Regions from separate parts of the Erwinia sp. PME.40.26/001 genome, predicted to be linked through region 3. Evidence: predicted binding sites of a transcription regulator. Region 3 holds the regulator's gene; each other region holds the start of a gene.

Region 1 (5,807 bases), on a different contig from region 3:
GTCGTGGCGCAAACGACAGTGGTTCTACTGAAGTTCAGGTTGCACTGCTGACCGCGCAGATTACTCATCTGCAGGGTCACTTCTCTGAGCACAAGAAAGACCACCACAGCCGTCGTGGCCTGCTGCGCATGGTATCCCAGCGTCGTAAGCTGCTGGATTACCTGAAGCGTAAAGACGTTGCACGCTACACCAGCCTGATCGAACGTCTGGGTCTGCGTCGCTAAGTCTTACAGGTTGTCCCGCCACGGTTTCGGATCTTCTGAAAGTGTAAGTGGGTCATCGGACAACCTGGTGCGAGTTTCGCTGGAAAGGGGCCTTTAAGGCCCCTTTTTTCAAGCAAGCGGCAGCAATTACACGCAAACTATTGTATTGTTGCTGAGTGTGATCTTCAGTTGCAGACGTTCGCGCGGCTAATGAGAGGCTTTATCCCATCTGGGGTTAGGGTTGTCATTAGTCGCGAGGATGCAAAATGAAGATTAAATATCCACGGTCGGTATAAAAAACTACCGGCCCTGAAGTTAAGGAACTAATTTTGCTGAACCCGATCGTAAAAAAATTCCAGTATGGTCAGCATACCGTCACTCTTGAGACCGGTATGATGGCCCGCCAGGCAACGGCTGCCGTGATGGTAAGCATGGACGACACCGCGGTGTTCGTGACAGTTGTTGGCCGTAAAAATGCAAAACCAGGTCAGGATTTCTTCCCGCTGACTGTTAACTATCAGGAGCGTACCTACGCTGCTGGTCGTATCCCTGGCAGCTTCTTCCGTCGTGAAGGCCGTCCAAGCGAAGGCGAAACACTGACTTCACGTCTGATTGACCGTCCGCTGCGCCCACTGTTCCCGGAAGGTTTCGTCAACGAAGTGCAGGTTATCGCTACCGTTGTTTCCGTTAACCCACAGGTTAACCCGGACATCGTTGCTCTGATCGGTGCTTCTGCGGCGCTGTCACTCTCTGGCCTGCCGTTCAACGGCCCAATCGGTGCTGCGCGCGTCGGTTACCTGAACGACCAGTACGTGCTGAACCCAACGACCGATGAGCTGAAAGAGAGCAAACTGGATCTGGTCGTTGCCGGTACCAAAGGCGCAGTGCTGATGGTGGAGTCAGAAGCTGAACTGTTAAGCGAAGACCAGATGCTGGGTGCTGTGGTGTATGGCCATGAGCAGCAGCAGATTGTTATCGACACCATTAACGAACTGGTGGCTGAAGCAGGCAAACCTCGCTGGGACTGGACACCAGAAGCACCGAACGACGCGTTGAACGCCCGTATCGCTGCGCTGGCTGAAGCCCGTCTGAGCGACGCTTACCGTATCACCGAAAAACAGGAGCGCTATGCTCAGGTTGACGTGATTAAATCAGAAACCACCGCGACCCTGCTGGCTGAAGACGAGTCACTGGATGCCGGTGAGATCAGCGACATTCTGCACGCGCTGGAAAAAGACGTGGTACGTAGCCGCATTCTGCGCGGCGAGCCACGTATTGATGGCCGTGAAAAAGACATGATCCGTGGTCTGGATGTGCGTACCGGCGTTCTGCCACGTACCCACGGTTCAGCACTGTTCACCCGTGGTGAGACTCAGGCACTGGTTACCGCGACACTGGGTACTGCCCGTGATGCGCAGAACCTGGATGAACTGATGGGTGAGCGTACTGATAACTTCCTGTTCCACTACAACTTCCCTCCGTACTCTGTCGGTGAAACCGGCATGGTCGGTTCGCCTAAGCGTCGTGAAATTGGTCACGGTCGTCTGGCGAAACGTGGTGTTCTGGCCGTCATGCCAAAAGGCGATGCGTTCCCGTACACTGTACGTGTCGTGTCTGAAATCACTGAATCTAACGGTTCATCCTCCATGGCGTCTGTATGTGGTGCTTCTCTGGCACTGATGGACGCCGGTGTCCCTATCAAAGCAGCCGTAGCCGGTATTGCGATGGGTCTGGTGAAAGACAACGATAACTTCGTTGTTCTGTCAGACATTCTGGGTGACGAAGATCACCTGGGCGACATGGACTTCAAAGTAGCCGGTAGCCGTGAAGGTATCACCGCGCTGCAGATGGACATCAAAATTGAAGGCATCACCCGCGAAATCATGCATGAAGCGCTGAACCAGGCTAAGGGTGCGCGTCTGCATATCCTGAGCGTTATGGAGCAGGCAATCAGCACCCCGCGTGGCGATATCTCTCAGTTTGCTCCACGTATCCATACCATCAAGATCAGCGTTGATAAGATTAAAGACGTGATCGGTAAAGGTGGTTCTGTGATCCGTGCGCTGACCGAAGAGACCGGTACTACCATTGAAATTGAAGATGACGGTACGGTTAAAATCGCAGCGACTGACGGTGAGAAAGCGAAATTCGCTATCCGTCGTATCGAAGAGATTACCGCAGAAATCGAAGTGGGCCGTATCTATAACGGTAAAGTGACCCGCATCGTTGACTTCGGTGCCTTCGTTGCTATCGGCGGTGGTAAAGAAGGTCTGGTTCACATCTCTCAAATCGCTGATAAGCGCGTTGAGAAAGTGACAGACTACCTGCAGATGGGCCAGGAAGTACCAGTGAAAGTACTGGAAGTTGACCGTCAGGGTCGCGTACGCCTGAGCATCAAAGAAGCCAGCGAACAGGCCCAGCCTGAAGCTGAAGCTCCTGCAGCACCTGAAGCAGAGTAACGGCAAGACCATTGAGTTCTCCGCACCTTCGGGTGCGGAGGATTGTTTCATCGCGAGGGCTGGATGGCCTTGTGAACGGCAGGCGGATGACAGGATGTGCATCCCAATGTTTGTTTTCGGGAGTGGTAAATGAAGCCATTTTTGCGCTGGTGTATTGTTGCGACAGCTTTGACGCTGGCAGGATGCAGCAACACCGATTGGCGTAAGAACGAAGTACTGGCGGTCCCCTTGCAGCCTACGCTGCAGCAGGAAGTCATTCTCGCGCGCATGGAACAAATACTTGCCAGTCGGTCATTGACCGATGATGAACGCGCACAGCTGTTATATGAGCGCGGAGTGTTGTATGATAGTCTCGGTTTGAGAGCACTGGCGCGAAATGATTTTTCACAAGCGCTGTCTATCAGACCGGATATGCCTGAAGTATTCAATTACTTAGGCATATATTTAACGCAGGCAGGCAACTTTGATGCTGCCTATGAAGCGTTTGATTCTGTACTTGAGCTTGATCCAACTTACAATTATGCGCGTTTAAATCGTGGTATCGCTCTGTATTACGGCGGAAGATTTAAACTGGCGCAAGATGATCTGCTGGCGTTTTATCAAGACGATCCTAACGATCCCTTCCGCAGCCTGTGGCTGTATCTCACTGAACGTGAGATCAACGCAGACCAGGCAAAAGTCTCGCTCAAGCAGCGTTACGACAAAGCGGTGAAGGAGCAATGGGGATGGAATATTGTCGAGTTCTACCTGGGCGATATCAGCGAAAAAACGCTGATGGAACGGCTCCAGGCGGACGCAACGGATAACACCTCGCTCGCTGAACATCTCAGTGAAACCAACTTCTATTTAGGTAAGTATTACCTAAGTCTGGGGGAGAAGGACAACGCAGAAGCGTTGTTCAAGCTGACGGTCGCCAACAACGTTCACAACTTTGTTGAGCATCGATATGCATTGTTGGAGCTGGCGCTACTCGGCCAGACACAAGACGATTTATCAGAATCTGACCAGCAATAGCTGACGAACTTCATTGCCCGTTTTTTCGAAAAGTCATCATCTTAGCGGATGAGGGCCTTTTTGTTCGTCAAAACCACTAATTTGAGCCGGTTCACACTTTTTGATGAAAATGACTGAAAGTTTTCACGACGAGTTATGTAGACTGGCCGCCGCAATCTAAGAGGCACGTGTACTACATGACTGATATCCAAACTACTTTTGCTGACCTTGGCCTGAACGCCGACCTCCTCGAATCACTGACCGGCATGGGCTACGTGAAGCCTTCCCCAATCCAGCTTGAGTGTATTCCTCATCTGCTGGCGGGCCGTGACGTGCTGGGTATGGCGCAGACCGGGAGTGGCAAAACTGCAGCCTTCTCGCTGCCGTTATTACATAACATTGACCCAACCGTAAAAGCACCTCAGATCCTGGTGCTGGCACCGACCCGCGAACTGGCGGTGCAGGTTGCAGAAGCGATGACTGAATTCGCTAAACATATGCGCGGCCTGAACGTGGTAGCCCTTTACGGCGGCCAGCGTTATGACGTGCAGCTGCGCGCTCTGCGCCAGGGACCACAGGTTGTTGTGGGTACGCCTGGTCGTCTGCTTGACCACCTGAAACGCGGCACGTTAGATCTGTCTAACCTGCGCGGCCTGGTGCTGGACGAAGCCGATGAAATGCTGCGTATGGGCTTCATCGAAGACGTTGAAACTATTATGGCGCAGATCCCGGACAATCATCAGACTGCTCTGTTCTCTGCGACCATGCCAGAAGCGATCCGTCGTATCACCAAGCGCTTTATGAAAGATCCGCAGGAAGTGCGTATCCAGTCAAGCATGACCACCCGTCCGGACATCAGCCAGAGCTACTGGACTGCGTACGGCCGTAAAACGGATGCACTGACCCGCTTCCTGGAATCAGAAGACTTTGATGCTGCGATCATCTTCGTGCGGACTAAAAACGCAACGCTGGAAGTGGCTGAAGCGCTGGAGCGCAGCGGTTACAACAGTGCTGCACTGAACGGTGATATGAACCAGGCACTGCGTGAGCAGACCCTGGAGCGTCTGAAAGACGGTCGTCTGGACATCCTGATCGCCACCGACGTTGCGGCCCGTGGCCTGGACGTTGAGCGTATCAGCCTGGTGGTTAACTATGACATCCCGATGGACGCAGAATCTTACGTTCACCGTATCGGCCGTACCGGTCGTGCAGGTCGTGCCGGCCGTGCTCTGCTGTTCGTTGAGAACCGCGAGCGTCGTCTGCTGCGTAACATTGAACGCACCATGAAGCTGACCATTCCTGAAGTAGAGCTGCCAAACGCAGAGCTGCTGGGTGAGCGTCGTCTGGCGAAGTTTGCTGCTAAAGTTCAGCAGCAGCTGGAAAGCAGCGATCTGGAGCAGTACCGTGCTCTGCTGGCTAAAATGCAGCCAGAAGAAGAGCTGGACATCGAAACGCTGGCCGCAGCACTGCTGAAAATGGCTCAGGGCGAACGTCCACTGATCGTTCCTGCTGATGCGCCACAGCGTCCGCGCAGCCAGTTCCGCGATCGTGATGACCGCCAGGCCGGCCGCAGCGATCGTCCGGATCGTGGCCCACGTGAACCACGTGAACCCCGCGCAGAAGGCGATCGTCCACGTCGTGAACGTCGTGACGTCGGTGATATGGAAGTGTACCGCATTGAAGTAGGCCGTGATGACGGTGTTGAAGTGCGTCACATCGTTGGCGCTATCGCTAACGAAGGCGACATCAGCAGCCGCTACATCGGTAACATCAAGCTGTTCGGTACGCACTCCACTATCGAACTGCCAAAAGGCATGCCGGGCGAAGTTCTGTCACACTTCACCCGCACGCGTATTCTGAACAAACCGATGAATATGCAGCTGATTGGTGATGCACAGCCACGCAGCAACGACCGTGGCGGCGAACGTCGTCCGGGCGGCCCTGCACGCGGTGGCTTTGGCGCTGGCGCTGGCCGTGAAGGTGGAGCCCCACGCGGTGGTGCTGAAGGCGGTCGTCGCTTCAGCAATGACCGTAGCGGTGAACGTCGTCCGGGTGGCCCTTCACGTGGCCCGCGCACTGAAGGCGGCGCAGCACCTACCCGTCGTCGTGACGCGTAACCACTGATGCCCCATAAAAAAACCAGCCTTCGGGC
Region 2 (5,807 bases), on a different contig from region 3:
GCTGATTGATAGCGGTAATGCAAAGCTGACCGTTAACGGCGAATGGGTGAACCAGCCGGGCCAGCAGCGGACGTCACTGAAAGGCGTGCTAAGTGGCAAAAAAATTGATGATGCAACGAACTGGTTCGGCGTCAGCTCACCGCTGCGCGACTCACCGTTTAAGTTTGAGTATGACCTGCACTGGCAGTCTGCTCCCTGGCAGCCGTCGGAAGCCTCGCTAAGCGGCGTGTTAAAATCGCATCTTGGTGCCGGACAGATAGCTGATGTCTCAACCGGGCGGGCCGGACAGCTTCTGCGTCTGGTCAGCTTCGACTCGCTGCTGCGTAAGTTGCGCCTCGATTTTAGCGACACCTTCAGTCAGGGCTTCTACTTTGATTCTGTTAACGGTACGGCGTGGATTGAAAACGGTGTGATGCACACCGATAACCTGCTGGTGGACGGGCTCGAGGCTGATATTGCCATGAAAGGTAAGGTTGATCTGGTGCAGCGGCAGATTGATATGGAAGCCGTGGTGGCACCGGAGATTTCGGCCACCGTCGGCGTAGCCACGGCCTTTGCGGTGAACCCGGTGATTGGTGCCGCGGTCTTTGCCGCCAGTAAGGTACTCGGGCCGCTGTGGAGCAAAATTTCCGTGCTGCGTTACCATATCAGCGGGCCGATAGATAAACCCAAAATTGATGAAGTCCTGCGCAAACCACGCGACACTGGCAGTAAGTGAGTTTGACGTAGCCGCTGTATTGCCTCAGGCTGTCACTATCCTTCATCTTTCACGCTGCTGGCGCGTCGGCTGCTCTTTACTCCCCGGTCACTTACTACGGTAAGCGACCGGTCGCCGCCGTCCTGCACCCTGAAATCTATCGGGTATGATTGATGGTGAAAGTACCCACACAGAGTGAGAATTCATGAGTCTGAATCTGGTAAGTGAGCAGTTACTAACTGCTAACAATATTAGTCAAAGCGACCTTTTTTCCATCCTCGGCCAGCTTTCCGAGCGCAAGCTGGACTATGCCGACCTTTATTTTCAGTCCAGCTACCATGAATCCTGGGTACTGGAAGATCGCATTATTAAAGACGGCTCCTACAATATCGATCAGGGCGTAGGCGTGCGTGCCGTCAGCGGCGAAAAGACCGGCTTTGCCTATGCCGACCAGATCACGCTGAATGCGCTGCATCAGAGCGCAACGGCTGCCCGCAGCATCGTGCGTGAGCAGGGCAACGGCCAGTCGCGGACGCTGGGTGCGGTCATCAACCGGTCGTTGTACCCGGCACTCGATCCCCTGCAGAGTCTGTCACGGGAAGAGAAAATCGCGCTCCTGCACCGCGTCGACAGCGCGGCTCGCGCCGCTGATAAACGCGTGCAGGAAGTGTCTGCCAGCCTGACCGGCGTGTATGAGCTGATTCTGGTTGCCGCTACTGATGGCACTCTGGCCGCCGATGTGCGTCCGCTGGTGCGCCTTTCGGTCAGCGTACAGGTGGAAGATAACGGTAAGCGTGAGCGCGGTGCCAGCGGTGGCGGCGGGCGCTTTGGTTACGAATTCTTCCTGGCCAATGAAGACGGTGAAGTGCGGGCCGATGCCTGGGCGCGTGAAGCGGTGCGCATGGCGCTGGTGAATCTGAATGCAATCGCCGCTCCGGCGGGCACCATTCCGGTTGTGCTGGGCGCGGGCTGGCCTGGCGTGCTGCTGCATGAAGCGGTCGGTCACGGACTGGAAGGCGATTTTAACCGTCGGGGAACGTCAGTCTTTAGCGGTCAGATGGGCCAGCTGGTGGCTTCCGAGCTGTGCACCGTGGTGGATGATGGCACCATTGATGGCCTGCGTGGATCGCTGGCCGTGGATGATGAAGGCGTACCGGGTCAGTACAATGTCCTGATTGAGAACGGGATCCTGAAAGGTTACATGCAGGATAAGCTCAATGCCCGCCTGATGGGTGTGGCACCGACCGGTAACGGTCGCCGTGAGTCTTACGCGCATCTGCCGATGCCCCGCATGACCAACACCTATATGCTGGCAGGAAAATCCACCCCACAGGACATTATTGAAAGCGTCGAGTACGGCCTGTATGCGCCAAACTTCGGCGGCGGACAGGTGGATATCACCTCAGGTAAGTTCGTTTTCTCCACCTCAGAGGCCTATCTGATTGAAAACGGTAAGGTGACGAAGCCGGTGAAAGGCGCAACGCTTATCGGCTCCGGCATTGAGGCGATGCAACAGATATCGATGGTGGGTAACGATCTGGCGCTGGATAAAGGCGTCGGCGTCTGCGGTAAAGAGGGCCAAAGCCTGCCGGTTGGCGTCGGCCAGCCAACCCTGAAGCTGGATAAACTGACCGTAGGCGGCACCGCTTAATCCCGGGCGGAGCGGAAAAAGGTCTGCCCCTGCCACTGAATTCAGCGCAGCGGGCGATCTTTTTTTCGGTCGCCCCGGCAGCTTATTTACGAAATTCCTGGTAAATCTCCGCCACCTTATCGAAATAGTCCGTCAGATAGTTGATACACACCTGCACCTTGAGCGGCAGCTTATCCTTTTGCGTATATACAGCGTACACCGGGCGCGGCACCGACTGATAATGGGCAAACAGGATCTCTACCCGCCCTGCGTTAATTTCATCAATAATCCACATCAGCGGCACATAGGCGATGCCGGTGCCGGACTTCAGCCAGCGGATCAGCGTCTGAGAATCATTGGTGGCAAAACGGCCCTGAGGTGAAAGGCGGATCGAGGTTCCTTCCGGTGAGGTCAGCTCAAAGTCGTTATCCGGGCGGACGCTGTACTGCAGCCAGGAATAGTTACTGATATCCGAGGGCTTCTCAGGCGTGCCGAACTGAGCGAGGTAGCTTTTTGCTGCACAGACCACCATCGGCATAGAGCCTAAGCGTTTCGAAAAAAGGCTGGAGTCCTGAAGCGCACCGACGCGGATCACCAGATCAAGCCCGTCGGCAATCAGGTCAGGTGCCGGGATGCCGGTCACCAGATTGACCGTCAGTCCGGGGTACTCTTTCAGCATCTCTTCGGTCATCGGGGCCAGCAGGTTTTGCGACATCGTCGACGAGCTGCCGATGCGCAACGTACCGATGGGCGTATTATTAAAGGCCCACAGCTGTTCATGTACCTGCTGCGCTTCGGACATCATGCGCCGACAGCCCTGGAAGTAGATCTTCCCGGCCTCGGTCAGCCCCAGGCTGCGCGTACTGCGATTAAGCAGTTTCACCTGCAGCTCATTTTCCAGTCGGGCCACAATCTGGCTGACGGCCGATACGCTCAACTGCATATGCTGTGCCGCTGCCGTAAACGAACCCAACTCAACCACTTTGGCGAAAACGGTCATGCCCTTTAATCTTTCCATTATTAACTCTGGCTTAAAAGTGATTTAGATCACATTTGGTAGATAACTTATAGTCAGCCGCGTTACTATAGCATCGTCGGGTTATCGTTCCCTCACCCCATTCCCTTTAAATGCGGGCTCACTGAACAGGCTATTATTCAATGAGCTTCGGTGCTGATGCGTCTCTTCAGTCGACTTGTCGATGAAACATCATAAACCTGCATACCTTTCCGCGTGGTTAACGGGAGAGGCGTGAGCGGTGAGTGCGGGTGGCCTGGTCAGGTATTTATAAGGATAAGAGATGAGTGTGCTACCCGTTGTTGTGGTGTTCGGGATGTCATTCCCCCCCATTTTTTTTGAAATTATAGTGTCACTGATGGTGTTCTGGCTGGTGCGACGTCTTATTACCCCAACCGGGATTTACGATCTTGTCTGGCACCCGGCACTGTTTAATACAGCATTGTACTGCTGCCTGTTTTATCTGGTATCCCGATTGTTCGTCTGAGGTCATCGTGAAAGCTCTAACAAGAAAAATCTCCCGTTTCGCCATTACCCTGCTGCTGGTGATCATCGCCGTTGTCCTGATTTTCCGCGTGTGGGTGTTTTACACCGAATCCCCCTGGACACGTGACGCTAAATTTACGGCCGATGTGGTGGCGATTGCCCCTGATGTCAGCGGCCTGATTACCGATGTCCGCGTCCATGACAATCAGCTGGTGCAGAAAGACCAGGTACTGTTCACCATTGACCAGCCGCGCTACCAGAAAACCCTGGAAGAGGCGGAGGCCGACGTGGCCTATTATCAGGCTGTGCTGGGTGAAAAGCGTCGTGAAGCATCTCGCCGTAATAAGCTGGGCGTCTCAGCCATGTCGCGCGAGGCGATTGACCAGGCCAATAATGACTATCAGACGACAGAGCATCAGCTGGCGAAAGCGGTGGCCACGCGTGACCTGGCGAAGCTGGACCTGGAGCGTACGGTCGTTAAAGCCCCGTCTGCGGGCTGGATAACTAACCTGAATGTTTATACCGGTGAGTTTATTACCCGAGGGTCGACCTCCGTGGCGCTGGTGAAACAGAATTCGTTTTACGTGCTGGCCTATCTGGAAGAGACCAAGCTGGATGGCATCCGCCCGGGCTACCGGGTTGAGATTACCCCCCTGGGCAGCAACCACGTGCTGCACGGGTCGGTCGACAGTGTAGCTGCAGGCGTGACCAACAGCAGCAGCACCGTTGACAGTAAAGGGATGGCCACTATCGACTCTAATCTGGAGTGGGTGCGTCTGGCGCAGCGCGTGCCGGTGCGTATTCATCTTGACCAGCAGCCGGGTAACCTTTATCCGTCAGGGACCACCGCGACCGTTGTGGTTACCGGGGCCAGGGATCGCCAGGATAAAGACCGTTCACCGCTGATGCAGCTGATGCATCGTCTGCGCGAGTTTGGTTGAGGCGGGGCCGGTTATGCAGTGGTATCGTCTGCGCTTTCCCATCAAACTGACCTTTGCCATTCTGCTGGCGCTGATTGTCGGATTTGAGTTCAATCTGGAAACCCCTCGCTGGGCGGTGATGACCGCCGCCATCGTGGCCGGGGGGACGGCTTTTGCCGCCGGAGGCGATCCCTTCTCCGGTGCGCTGCGTCATCGCGGTATGCTCCGTATTATCGGTACCTTTATTGGCTGTATTGCCGCGGTAGCGATCATGGTAGCCACTATTCGCGCACCGGTGGTGATGCTGCTGCTCTGCTGCATCTGGGCGGGCGTTTGCGTGTGGATCTCCTCGCTGATGAAGGTGGAGAACTCCTATGCCCTGGGACTGGCGGGTTACACAGCCCTGATTATCGTGGTCAGCGTTGATGCTAACGGGTCGCTGCTGCTGGCCCCACAGTTTGCCGTTGAGCGTTGCAGTGAAATTATCATCGGCATTGTCTGCGCTATTCTGGCCGATATGCTGTTTTCACCGCGTTCCATTAAGCAGGATATTGACCGTGAAATTGATGCCCTGCTGGTGGAACAGTACCGCCTGATGCAGCTCTGCGTGGCTCATGCTGATAAGGATGAGGTCGATAAATGCTGGGCAGGTCTGGTGCGCCGTACCACCGCCCTGAACGGCATGCGTAATCATCTGATGATGGAGGCGGGACGCTGGCAAAAAATTGACCGGCGTCTGCGGGTGATGAACACGCTGTCGCTGACGTTGATCACCCAGGCGTGCGAGACCTTCCTGATCCAGAACACCCGCCAGGAGTATGTTCCCAGCCAGTTTCATCTGTTTTTCGAAAAACCGGTAGAAAATATCACTGATATTCATCAGCGGATGAAGGTGATGCGTCGGGTGATCGCCGCCAGCGGCAGCAAGAATACGCCGACGACGATCCGTTCCTGGGTGGGCGCGGCCAGCCGTTACCTCCTGTTGCTTAAAGGCGTACACACCAACAGCAGTATCAGCCGTATGGAAGAAGAGATACTGAACGCGGAGCCGGTGGTAAA
Region 3 (5,807 bases):
ATAATGCCTTCCACGGCCGCACGCTGTTTACGGTCTCCGTTGGCGGTCAGCCAAAATACTCTGACGGCTTCGGACCCAAACCTGCGGATATCGTCCACGTGCCGTTTAACGATCTGGCCGCGGTCAAAGCGGTGATCGACGATCACACCTGCGCGATTGTGGTAGAGCCTGTTCAGGGCGAAGGCGGCGTGATGCCGGCGACGCAGGAATTTATGCAGGGCCTGCGTCAGTTGTGTGATGAGCATGATGCGCTGCTGGTGCTGGATGAAGTGCAGAGCGGTATGGGTCGCAGCGGCAGGCTATTCGCCCATGAGCATTACGGCATTCAGCCGGACATTCTGACTACCGCCAAAGCACTGGGCGGTGGTTTCCCGGTCAGTGCGATGCTGACCACTCATGAGATTGCCTCGGTGATGGCGCCAGGCGTTCACGGTACCACCTACGGTGGCAACCCACTGGCCTGTGCGGTGGCTGAAGCGGCGCTGGATATCATTAATACACCGGATGTGCTGAATGGCGTGGAAGAACGCCGCCAGCTATTTGTTGATGCGCTTCAGTCGCTGGATGCCCGCTTCGATCTGTTCAGCGAAATCCGGGGTAAAGGCCTGCTGATTGGCGCGGTGCTGAAACCGCAGCACGCGGGTAAGGCGCGCGACCTGCTGAATGCCGCAGCAGAGGCAGGCGTGATGGTGCTGGTAGCCGGAACCGACGTGATGCGCTTTGCGCCGTCGCTGGTGATCGAACCGACCGACATTGCTGAAGGCATGGCGCGCTTCGCCACCGCCGTTGAAAAGGTGCTGTAAAAGGATCTTGTGCCTGCGGGTAACGTACTGAAGATCTGTACGGGACCCGCGGGCGGACCGGCAAAAAAGCTGCACTTACGTTTTTGATTTACGCAGGTGGCGAGACAACCAGCGGCCATGATGTGGTCGCTGGCTCCAGGTCAGTGATGAGAGGGTATGCATTACGCTGAGATGACCAAGAATGCGCTTCACATGCCGCTCGACAATCGTTACCGGGCCTTGATGGAAATCCTCGGGAGCGTCCAGTATGTTACTGCCTGAGTCGGGCCCGTCATATTCCAGGCGCTGCTGGCAGCGCTGCAGGGCAATTTCACAGGACTGCAGATAACGTTCTGCCAGCGCCGGGGTCAGCATAGTGTGTTCACGCGCCAGGATAGTCATGGCGTTGATATGCTCCACAATAAACTGGCTGTGCGTGACCCACAGCTGCATATCGGACAGATAGCCGGAGTTAAAGCCCGGTTCCTGCATCGCCTGGTGCAGGGAGTTAAACAGCGCATTGTGTGCCTGGTTAACCCGCATCCGCTGGTAAGCCAGCTTCACGGCATCCTGTTCGTTACCCAACAGCATCTGCAGTGCTTCCTGATAGGTCTCCAGCGCATCGTGCGCATTCTGCCGCAGTAACCCACTCTGCCACTGAGGCCACAGCCAGATCATGCCGCCAAAGGCGATCAGGCAGCCCATCAGCGTGTCCATCAGTCTTGGCAGCAGGAACTGCGCGCCGTTCAGGGCTAACAGCTGTAATGAATACACCGCCGTGACGGTGAACCCCACTGTGGCCCAGCCATAGAATTTCCGGATAAACAGGTAGCTCACCAGCGTGATGACCAGCATGATCAGCAACACCCAGGATTCCGGGGCGTGTAGCCCGAGGGTAGCGGCTGCGATGACCAGCCCGGCCAGCGTGCCCAGCGCCCTGTGCTGAATACGCACCCGGGTGGCGCTGTAGCCGTTAAGACTGACAAACATCACCGTCATCAGGATCCAGTAAGGCTTCGGCAGATTGAAGAACAGCGCCAGCGAACTGGCAAAGGTCAGCATCACCGCGTAGCGTGCGGCAGTGCGCAGGGCGGAGGATTTCAGCGACAGGTAGCTCTTTAGCGCCGGGAGCAGGGGCAGGCGACGCTGGCGGTCGGCCATCAGGTCACGGCGATACAGCGGACGCTGAGTGCGCAGCACGCGTGCGATGCGGCTGAAGTGGTAATAACAAAAGTGGCCGACCGGGTTGTCGGGATGCTGACGGGCAATCTTCTCCAGCGCCTGAAGCGGTTTATCCATGGTGAAACGTTCAGGGTAACGATGATAGAGAATATCATCGGCCAGCACCCGCAGCCTGGCGGCAATGGTCTGTGCGTTCCAGCGGATGACCGCTTCAGCATGGCTTTTTTCTACCAGCTTTTGCACTTCTTCCGGCTGATGCAGGCTGACCGCAATATGTTCCTGCAGATCGAGCGCCACCTGGAATGCCCGTGTCAGACGCTGATAGTGGTTGTCCCGATTAGCGGACAACATATGCATCTGCTGATAGCAGGTATTAATCAGGTCGACGGCTTTCTGCTGGCGTGCCAGCAGCGGCGGCAGGGCGGTCTGCGGATCGGTGAGCCGGGTCAGAAGGGTGTATTTTGCTTCACAGTAGTCTGCCAGTTCACGGTACAGCAGGCTGAGGGTTTCACGCATCGGCTGCTCTTTCCACAGCCAGAACCAGAACCAGTTAAATGCTCCGTACCAGACGGTCCCCAGAATATATAACAGTGGGGGCTGCCACAGAGGCATTCGTCCCGCCAGGCTGAGGGTAAAGATGGCGGCAATCAGCGAAGCCGGAAGCAGGCGGCCATGAAGGGGGCTAATCTCACCCGTGACGCCCAGCACTAAGGCCATGACTAGCAGGATAACGGGCAACGGCACGCCCTCTAACCCGGCGTACTGGATCAGGAAGCTGCTGGAGGCGAACAGACAACCGCCAACGATGAGGCGTTTAAAGAAGCGTTTGTGGGGGGTATCCAGACCGGCGTTATTACAGCAGGCGGGCACTAAGGAGAACAGCAGCCCGTTTTGCAGGTTGCCCAGCATCCAGCCGATCGCCACGGGTAAACACAGCACCAGCGTTTGTCTGAGCGCATAGTTAACTTCCGGGTGATAGATAAGTCTCCGCCACATGAGCCACACCAAATAAAAACGGCGCGACAGGGCGTCGCGCCGTGGGTTCAGAGCCGGTTAACGTGTGCCGTATACAACGATGGTTTTACCATGTGCAGAGATCAGGTTCTGATCTTCAAGCATTTTCAGAATACGGCCTACGGTTTCACGGGAGCAGCCGACAATCTGGCCGATCTCCTGACGGGTGATTTTAATTTGCATGCCGTCCGGGTGCGTCATGGCATCTGGCTGTTTGGCCAGATTCAGTAACGTTTGGGCAATGCGTCCGGTGACATCCAGGAAAGCTAAATTACCCACTTTCTCTGACGTAACCTGCAGTCGACTCGCCATCTGTGCAGAGAGACGCATCAGAATGTCAGGATTCACCTGAATCAGCTGACGGAATTTTTTGTAAGAGATTTCAGCCACTTCACAGGCTGTTTTCGCACGTACCCATGCACTGCGTTCCTGACCTTCTTCAAAGAGGCCCAGTTCGCCGATGAAGTCGCCCTGGTTGAGGTAAGAGAGGATCATCTCTTTGCCTTCTTCATCCTTGATTAACACCGCTACAGAACCTTTAACGATGTAATAGAGGGTTTCCGCCTTTTCACCCTGATGTATCAGCGTGCTTTTGGATGGATATTTGTGAATATGGCAATGTGACAGGAACCATTCGAGTGTAGGGTCTGTTTGCGGTTTGCCGAGAACCATTCGCTGTTATCCTCTGTTGTAATCGAGCCTAAATATACCCTCTATTCTGCGGGAGACAGGGGCATTGCCGCTGATCTGCCGTACGAAATAATTAAGGGTATCAGGGTATGAATCCCTGCCAGGCGTTGAAATATTCAAGCGTTCCCATAGGAAAATATACGGGCCTCTGTTAGGAGCATGGCTCGTGCTGTCGTCCCGTTTTACCGTGCATTGTCTTGCCAGTAAAATATTGCAGCTTTGTTTGTAGCACAGCTTTACAAGGCTGTCTTCTGTTGTCTCGCTTCAGCATAGTTGGAAAAAGGCAGCGTTGCCGTTTTTATTGGCACAGCGTACTCTGCGGTAACTGAATGAAATCGAGGATTTTGTTATGCAAGCACGTGTTAAATGGATTGAAGGTCTGACATTTTTGGGAGAATCCTCATCGGGCCACCAGGTGCTGATGGACGGAAACTCCGGGGACAAAGCGCCCAGCCCGATGGAGATGGTGCTGATGGCCGCCGGAGGCTGTAGCGCTATTGATGTGGTTTCTATTCTACAAAAAGGCCGTCACGATGTGGCTGACTGCGAAGTGAAGCTTACCTCAGAACGTCGCGAAGAAGCCCCGCGCATCTTCACCCATATCAACCTGCATTTTATCGTCAGCGGCAAAGCGCTGGGGGATAAAGCGGTATCACGCGCCGTCGACCTGTCCGCAGAGAAATACTGTTCAGTGGCCATTATGCTGGGGCAGGGCGTCAAAATGAGCCACAGCTATGAGGTTATCGACCTCGCCTGACCCCGGTTTTCTGATAACAACGCGATGGAGCAGGTGGCCACCATCGCGTCATGTTCTTCACCTCCTCCTTCCCGACAGCGGCACATGATGCTCACCCCCTCACCACACGCATTTCACGCCACAGACTGACGGGGCAACCGCAGTATATTCCCCGGCGCAGTAGACGAAGGCCTGCAGACTCAGGCTGGTCGTTATTCCGTTAAAACCCAATCAAGGAGTGATGATGAATACCAAGACGCTAATTCAGGATGTCTCCGCCAACGTGCTGCAATGGCGGCGTCACATTCATGCCCATCCGGAGCTCTCTTTTCATGAACAGGGTACGGCTGATTATGTTGCCGCTGAACTGGAAAAGTTTGGTCCTCTGACGATCAGTCGACCCACCCCTAACAGCGTGCTGGCTGAGCTTTCAGGTTCCCACCGGGGTGACTGCATTGCCCTGCGGGCGGATATGGATGCTCTGCCCATTGAAGAGCTGAACCAGGAGCCATTTACCTCGCGTCATCGCGGTGTGATGCACGCCTGCGGGCATGATGCGCATACGGCGATGCTGATGGGGGCCGCCTGGGTGCTGTGCCAGCAGCAGGCGCAGATCGCCGGTACGGTACGATTTATTTTTCAGCATGCGGAAGAGGTGCCACCGGGGGGGGCCAGTGAGCTGGTGAAGCTTGGCGTGCTGGAGGGGGTGTCACAGATCTATGGTTTACACGTGTTTCCCACCCTGCCGACGGGGACGGTGGCGGTGAAAGAGGGCGTCTTCAGCGCCGCCTGTGATAATTTTGACCTGGTGTTACAGGGGAAGGGGGCGCATGCGGCGATGCCGCAGCAGAGTACGGACCCGCTGGTGCTGGGAGCGAGCGTGGTTGAGGCGTTACAGCACATCGTGTCACGCCGGCTGGATGCGAACGACGGTGCGGTACTGACAGTGGCCAGCTTCCAGTCGGGGGACAGCTACAACGTCATTCCTGACCAGGCCCACCTGCGCGGGACGTTGCGCACGCTCAGCTCCGATAACCGCAGCACGATCCCCCGCATGATGTCACAGCTGCTTGACGGGATGACGCAGGCCGTGGGGGCCAGCTACGTGCTTAAATGGACGCCGGGTTATACCACTGGCGTGAATCATCCGGATGCCTGCCGCGTGGCAAGAGAGACGGTTCTCGCCACCCGGGGAGAGAAGGCTCTGCAGATCCTGTCTACCCCGATGTTTGGCTGCGAGGACTTCTCCGCCTATCAACAGGTCGTACCGGGCTGCTTCCTGTGGGTCGGTTCGGGTGATCTGGAGAAAGGCACCTGCTGGGGATTACATAACCCCCATTTCCGCCTTGATGAAGAGGTATTGGGCATCGGCGTCAGCCTGCACGTCGGCTTAATCCATCGTC

What was found. The regulator CRP, encoded in region 3, controls carbon source genes, mostly activating them, when cyclic AMP is high. The targets are predictions, from matches to a motif close to ATGTGANNNNNNTCACAT.
Region 1: yrbN (protein YrbN) is a predicted target of CRP. The motif match lies at 3,756-3,773, and genes of this name have one in related genera.
Region 2: aaeR (HTH-type transcriptional activator AaeR) is a predicted target of CRP. The motif match lies at 3,363-3,380, and genes of this name have one in related genera.

The regions. Positions count from the first base shown of each region.
Region 1 covers NZ_JBVHNP010000002.1:97,352-103,158, forward strand. Annotated here, with positions in the region: gene rpsO (30S ribosomal protein S15) at 1-224, shown strand, start outside; gene pnp (polyribonucleotide nucleotidyltransferase) at 533-2,662, shown strand; gene nlpI (lipoprotein NlpI) at 2,792-3,676, shown strand; gene yrbN (protein YrbN) at 3,780-3,836, shown strand; gene ACZ3HG_RS08015 (DEAD/DEAH family ATP-dependent RNA helicase) at 3,853-5,772, shown strand.
Region 2 covers NZ_JBVHNP010000002.1:26,222-32,028, forward strand. Annotated here, with positions in the region: gene yhdP (AsmA2 domain-containing protein YhdP) at 1-718, shown strand, start outside; gene tldD (metalloprotease TldD) at 903-2,348, shown strand; gene aaeR (HTH-type transcriptional activator AaeR) at 2,431-3,345, opposite strand; gene aaeX (p-hydroxybenzoic acid efflux pump operon protein AaeX) at 3,626-3,829, shown strand; gene aaeA (p-hydroxybenzoic acid efflux pump subunit AaeA) at 3,837-4,769, shown strand; gene aaeB (p-hydroxybenzoic acid efflux pump subunit AaeB) at 4,783-5,807, shown strand, end outside.
Region 3 covers NZ_JBVHNP010000003.1:48,319-54,125, reverse strand. Annotated here, with positions in the region: gene argD (bifunctional acetylornithine/succinyldiaminopimelate transaminase) at 1-803, shown strand, start outside; gene ACZ3HG_RS10790 (YccS/YhfK family putative transporter) at 879-2,960, opposite strand; gene crp (cAMP-activated global transcriptional regulator CRP) at 3,018-3,650, opposite strand; gene ACZ3HG_RS10780 (OsmC family protein) at 4,018-4,425, shown strand; gene ACZ3HG_RS10775 (amidohydrolase) at 4,649-5,807, shown strand, end outside.